Linked DNA regions of Desulforamulus hydrothermalis Lam5 = DSM 18033. The protein of the gene in region 2 interacts with the protein of the main gene of each other region in a pairwise test. Links are inferred from orthologs where the notes say so. Each region holds a gene or a part of one and is shown on either strand. Other genes may lie near its edges. The genes, in order: DESHY_RS06200 and ndk.

Region 1 (3,237 bases), on a different replicon or contig from region 2:
TGCTGGTTTCCTACAGCGGCCGCCGGCCCTCTCCCTGGGGCATTATGACCGGTATCCGGCCCACCAAGGTAGTGCACCGGTTGTTTGACCTGGGGTGGCCGGCCACGGATATTGAGCGTTACCTGGCAGAAAAGTATGCCCTGGCACAAGAAAAAGCCGCTTTAATTACCGCCATTGCCAAAACACAACGCCCTTATTTATTGTCCGGCACGTCGGCCGCCCGGCTGGTTAGCGTTTATATCGGTATCCCTTTTTGTCCTACCCGCTGCCTGTACTGTTCTTTTCCTTCTTATTCCATCAAGCAGCACCGCACCCTGGTGGAACCCTTTTTAAATGCCCTGCTGAAAGAAATCCGGGAGGTGGGAGAAGCCCTGCAGGCCCGGGGGTTGCACGTGCAAACCGTTTATCTGGGCGGCGGTACCCCCACCAGTCTGGGGGTGGATCAATTGAGCAGCCTGTTGGCGTCTGTCAACCGGTATTTACGCACAGACGAAACGGTGGAAATAACGGTGGAAGGGGGCCGTCCGGATACCCTGACCCGGGAAGTTTTAGCAGTGCTGGCCCAACAGGGGGTTACCAGACTCAGCATCAATCCCCAAAGCATGCAACAGCACACCTTGGACGCCATAGGGCGTTCCCATACGGTTGAAGACATTTACCGGGCTACGGAGGAAGCCCGCCATTACAAATTTAACACCGTCAATATGGACATTATTATCGGCCTGCCGGGGGAAACGGTGCAGGATGTGGCACACACCATGCGTCACCTGCGGCAGCTTAAACCGGAAAATCTGACAGTACATGCCCTGGCCTTGAAAAGAGCCTCTCACCTGAAACAGCGGCTGGCTGAGTTTTCTCTTACAGATGCCGCCCAGGCCGCCGCCATGTGGGAAGAAGCCGCCCGGGCAGCACAAGGCATGGGTTTGCAGCCCTACTATATGTACCGCCAGAAACAAATGGTGGGTAATTTAGAAAATATAGGTTATACCCTGCCGGGTCATGCCTGTATTTATAACATTCAGATGATAGAGGAGAGGCAAACCGTTATTGGTTTGGGCGTGGGGGCTGGTTCTAAGTGGGTAAATCCTTTGACCCACAGCCTGGTCAACCAGTATAATGCCAAAGAACCCCGTCAGTATGTGGAGCGGTTAGATGAATACCTGAGCCGCAAAATCAACCGGATTAAACAGCCGGTTGCGCCACAACCCTAAGCGGCTGTTATCAGCCGGCCGGCGGCTCAGGCCGGCAAACAAGCACTCCCTTTTCAGTAATTACCATGTGTACCGGCTGATCATGGGGGCCCAGGCAGGATGATAAGCAGCCGCTTAACTGAAGCTGGTAAGCCAGCCCCACTGCTCTGGCATCCGGCCTTAAGCGCGGCAAAAAACGGTCATAGTAACCGCCACCGTAACCCAGGCGGTTGCCCCGGGCATCAAAGGCAACCCCTGGCACAAGCACCAGGTCCAGCTCCTGTACCGGCACCGGCCGGATGCTGCCGGGGGCCGGTTGCCGGATGCCGTAAGGCCCCGGTACAAGATCCTGTGGAAAGTTTTCCAGCAGCGAGGGCAGCATGGTTTTATCCTGCCGGTTTACTACCGGTACGGCCAGTCGTTTGCCGGCTTGCAGGGCGTGGGTAATGAGCAGTTCGGTGGCCACTTCGCTGCGGTAATCTAAATATGCCATAACGGTTCGGGCTGTTTGATAACACGGCAGGGCCAGCAATTGTTCTGTGATGCGCCTGCTTTTGTCTTGTCTGGCCTGTTCCGTCAGGCTGCTGCGGGCAGCCAGCATTTGTTTTCTAAGGGTATTTTTATCCATCTCGTTTCCTCTTAAGAAAACTTCCCCCACAGGGAGGTTCAGGGTGTCGACAAACATTACCGGTAGTTTATGATCCCCTTTGGCTCCGGTCTACGCACCGGCAGGGGATCATAAAACCATCTCGCTTTGTTTTACAACCTTTGTCTACAGTCTGAACCTCCCCACAGGGGGTTTTTATTACATCCGGTAAACTTCGTCCCCCGGCACAATACGAACCCCGTTCTGTTGCAGCACTTTGATGGCTTCGTCCACTTGTTCCACCCGGAAGACAATTAAAGCGGCGGTGGTAGTTTGAGTAACAAAGGCATAGAGATATTCAATATTGATGCCCACCTTATCCAGGTGACGCAGGATACTGCTTAAACCGCCGGGCTGGTCGGTTACTTCCACCGCAATAACATCGGTGGTGCTGACGGTAAATCCCGCCTCCTTTAAAATCTGGTAGGCCTGCTGGGGTTTGTTGACTATCAAGCGGAGAATGCCGAAGTCGGTGGTGTCGGCAATTGACAGGGCACGAATATTAATATCGTTTTCTCCCAGCACTTCGGTCACTTTGGCCAGGCGGCCTTTCTTGTTTTCCAAAAAAATGGATATTTGCTGTACTCGCACTAATACAACCTCCTTTGTTTCACGTTATAATTCCCGCTTATCAATCACCCTTTTCGCTTTTCCTTCACTTCTCGGCAGCGATTTGGGTTCCACTAATTTAATTTTAGCAGAAATCCCCAAGACACTTAAGATGCGTTCCCGCAATCTTCTTTCCAAAACTTCCAAACCGGCCACCTTATCTGAAAACATTTTGTCAGATAATTCCACTTGAATTTCCAGGTCATCCATGGCTGCCTTGCGGTCAACCACCAACAGGTAATGGGGTTCTGTTTCGCCAAACTCCAGCAGTACGCTTTCGATTTGTGACGGAAAAACGTTGACACCCCGGATAATCAACATGTCATCGGTGCGGCCGGTTATTCTTTCCATCCGCAGGTGGGTGCGGCCGCAGGCGCATTTTTCCGGGTAAAGGGCGGAAATATCCCTGGTCCGGTAACGGATGACCGGGAATCCTTCTTTGGTTAGCGTGGTGAATACCAGCTCACCCTTCTGCCCGTAGGGGAGGGGTTGTTCAGTTTCCGGATCAATGATTTCCGGAATAAAGTGATCTTCAAAAATATGAAGGCCGTTTTTGCAGGGGCACTCCATTGCCACACCGGGCCCCAGCACTTCGCTTAAGCCGTATATGTCATGGGCGGTAATGCCCAGTTTGTCTTCCAGTTGTGCCCGCATGTTGTTGGACCAAGGTTCCGCGCCAAAAATTCCTGCCTTTAACCGCAGGCTGCCGGGGTCAATACCCTGTGCATGTAATTCATCCGCCAGGTACATGGCATAGGAAGGGGTACAGGCTAATATGGTGGTGCCGAAATC
Region 2 (3,321 bases):
TCTTTGCCGCCCAGACCGATGACAATATCCCGCAGAGCCCGGTCGTTGGTATCCAATACCCGGTTCCACATAACTGTCATCGGGTCGATATTAAGGGGATTGCCCAGCAGGATGGAAGTGTCAATCATGGCCGCCAGCAGGTTGTTGGCAGCCTGTACCGCATGAATATCGCCGGTAAAGTGTATATTAATATCTTCCATCGGCACCACCTGGGCATAGCCGCCGCCGGCCGCCCCGCCCTTAATGCCAAAAACCGGGCCCATGGAAGGCTGACGCAGGGTAGTAATAACTCTTTTGCCTATTTTACCCAAGCCCTGAGTTAAGCCTATGGTGGTTACCGTTTTGCCTTCTCCCAGGGGCGTCGGCGTGATGGCGGTAACATCAATTAATTTGCCCTGGGGCCTGTCTTGAAACTTGTGCAAGACATCCAGTTTAATCTTGGCCTTATACTTGCCGTACAGGTCAATATCATCTTCCCCCAGACCGATGCCGGCTGCCACCTCGCTGATGGGCAGCATTTGATGGGCCTGAGCTATCTCTAAATCGCTGGGAACATGCTTCAACTTGTCCAACCCCCTCACGTCATCCTTGATTGCTTATAAAATAAAAGAAAGGCCGCCCGGCTGCCTATTGAGCCAGTCTTTATGCTGACGGCTTATCGGGAGAGCTTGCTTTCTACCTTTTGCAGGAATTTTTCCAGGTTAATTATAAAACGTTCATGGGTACCTTCACCAACCGGACCGGTTTCATCCGTTGCCTCCACCCTGAAAACCAGCCGTTTGCCGTCAATTTCCGTGAGGGTTGCCCTAGCTACCACCCGCATACCCACCGGCGTGGCAGCAGTATGTTTAACGTTTACCAGGGTACCTACGGTGGTTTGTCCCGCCGGCAGGCATTGGTCGGCCAGTTCCAGCGCCGCCTTCTCCATCAAGCCAATCATGGCCGGGGTGGCAAACACGCGTACCCCGCCGCTGCCATAGGCTATGGCGGTCTGATTTTCTGTTACTGTGGTGCTTGTTTCATGGCACATGCCTACTGTCAGTTCCACCTATCCATCCTCCTGTGGTATTTTTGCAAGCCTATACATCCTTACTATTATATCCAAAACAAAAATCTCCGGTTGTCTTTGAAACACAAACAGCCGGCAACATTTAAACCGGCCAGGGTTTGGACATTGCCTGTGGTTTATCATCCCCTTTAGCTCCGGTCTGTGCACCGACAGCACTGAGGTTCGCCCCGTTTGCCAGGGGGGCTGCCGGTGCTTCGACAAGTGCTGACAGGGGATCATAAAACCACTTTGGCCAGCCGGCTTTTACCGGAGAAATAATCTCTATAGCTTATTCGTAAATCCAGGCATCAATGGCCCGCCCGTAATCCACCAGTTCCTCCGGCCGGAAGAACAAGGCAATTTCCCTCTCGGCACTGGCCGGCGAATCTGAGCCGTGAATAACATTGCGCCCCACATCCACTCCGTAGGTTGCACGAATGGTGCCGGGTGCGGCTTTTAGAGGGTTGGTTGCTCCCATCATTTCACGGGCGGTTGCCACCACATCCTTGCCTTCCACTGCCATCGCCACCACCGGGCCGGACGTAATAAAGTCAACCAGTCCCTGGAAAAAGGGCTTGCCTGCGTGTTCCCCGTAATGCTTTTCTGCCAGCTCACGGGTAATTTGCATCATCTTCAAACCGACAATTTTGTAGCCCCTTTGCTCAAAGCGGCTGATAATTTGACCAACCAGTCCCCGTTGAACTCCGTCGGGTTTGACCATTAAATAAGTGCGTTCCATATTATCCTCCTCCTGATACAAAAGAGGTGTGCCGGCTATGCGGCACACTCTTTAGTCGATAAATTATTCTGTCAATCCCCGGCTGTCAACGTTTGGCATAATACATGCCTGTTATGCCATAACCGGTTTTTCCAAACCGGATTCCCGCATTAATTGAGCAAATTCTTCCGCTTCAATGGTTTCTTTTTCCATCAATACCCCGGCAATTTTGTCCAAGGTATCCCTGTGTTTCGTCAACAAATCTTTCGCTTTACCGTAGGCCTGGTCAATCATCTTGCGCACTTCCCGGTCAATGGCGTAGGCCACTTCTTCGGAGTAATTGCGGTCACGGGCAATATCCCGGCCCAGGAACGGGGTATCTTGCTTATGCCCCAGGGTGAGGGGCCCCAGCTCCTCGCTCATGCCGTATTCCATAATCATGCGGCGGACAATGCCGGTGGCCCGCTCCAGGTCATTTTGGGCGCCGGTGCTGATTTCTTTCAGCACCACATCTTCCGCAACCCGACCGCCCAGCAGCATGACTACCTGATCCAGCAACATGGATTTGGTCATGTAATAACGGTCTTCTTTGGGCAGCAACAATGTATAGCCGCCCGCCCGACCCCGGGGAATAATAGAAACCTTATGCACCGGGTCTGTATTGGGCAACAGGTAGCCCACCAGGGCATGGCCTGCTTCATGATATGAAACCAAGCGTTTTTCCTTTTCGGAAATTACTTTAGATTTTTTCTCCGGACCGGCAATAACTCTTTCAATCGAGTCTTCCAGTTCCCGCATGCCAATTTTGTTCTTGCCGGAACGGGCAGCCAGCAGGGCCGCCTCGTTCATTAAATTGGCCAGATCTGCACCGGTAAAACCCGGTGTCCGGCGGGCCAGCACTTCTAAATTTACATCTTCCTCCAATGGTTTGCCGCGGGCATGCACCTTAAGAATTTCTTCTCTGCCCTTAACATCCGGCTGGTCCACCACAACTTGCCGGTCAAAGCGACCGGGTCGCAGCAAGGCCGGATCCAGAATATCCGGACGGTTGGTAGCCGCCACAATAATAATGCCCTCGTTAGGATTAAACCCATCCATTTCTACCAGCAGTTGGTTAAGGGTTTGTTCCCGCTCGTCATGGCCGCCGCCCAGACCGGCGCCCCGCTGACGGCCAACGGCGTCGATTTCATCTATAAATACAATACAGGGAGCATTTTTTTTGGCTTGTTCAAACAAATCACGCACCCGGGAAGCACCTACACCCACGAACATTTCCACAAAATCAGAACCGGAAATGGAAAAGAAAGGCACTCCCGCTTCACCTGCCACCGCCCTGGCCAGCAGAGTTTTACCGGTGCCGGGAGGCCCGAATAACAGCACTCCTTTAGGTATTTTGGCACCGATTTCGTTAAATTTTTTAGGATTTTTCAAATAATCTACAATTTCAGCCAGTTCTTCCTTTACTTCGTCCGCTCCCGCCACATCTTCAAAAGTTACTTTTCTCTTTTCGTCCGTATGCAGCTTGGCTTTGCTTTTGCCGAAGGACATTACCCGG

The links.
Region 1: the proteins of ndk (region 2) and DESHY_RS06200 interact in binary tests that used the Escherichia coli proteins (3 or more experiments, as listed by UniProt). The link is inferred for Desulforamulus hydrothermalis Lam5 = DSM 18033 from one-to-one orthologs.

Annotation. Positions count from the first base shown.
Region 1 is NZ_CAOS01000008.1:215,395-218,631, forward strand. What follows is about bases 21-2,933. They hold DESHY_RS06200 (5-formyltetrahydrofolate cyclo-ligase), read right to left. Parts: upstream 1,819-2,933; coding sequence 1,222-1,818; downstream 21-1,221. Other genes in these bases: hemZ (coproporphyrinogen dehydrogenase HemZ), read left to right, coding at 21-1,211; DESHY_RS06205 (ACT domain-containing protein), read right to left, coding at 1,996-2,427; DESHY_RS06210 (phenylacetate--CoA ligase family protein), read right to left, coding at 2,452-2,933. Outside these bases: more of hemZ, read left to right, coding at 1-20; more of DESHY_RS06210, read right to left, coding at 2,934-3,237. UniProt on the Escherichia coli protein: Involved in the removal of 5-formyltetrahydrofolate.
Region 2 is NZ_CAOS01000011.1:184,240-187,560, reverse strand. What follows is about bases 63-3,059. They hold ndk (nucleoside-diphosphate kinase), read right to left. Parts: upstream 1,788-3,059; coding sequence 1,338-1,787; downstream 63-1,337. Other genes in these bases: ftsH (ATP-dependent zinc metalloprotease FtsH), read right to left, coding at 1,899-3,059; DESHY_RS09120 (thioesterase family protein), read right to left, coding at 656-1,048; DESHY_RS09125 (formate--tetrahydrofolate ligase), read right to left, coding at 63-563. Also shown: more of DESHY_RS09125, read right to left, coding at 1-62; more of ftsH, read right to left, coding at 3,060-3,321. UniProt on the Escherichia coli protein: Major role in the synthesis of nucleoside triphosphates other than ATP. The ATP gamma phosphate is transferred to the NDP beta phosphate via a ping-pong mechanism, using a phosphorylated active-site intermediate.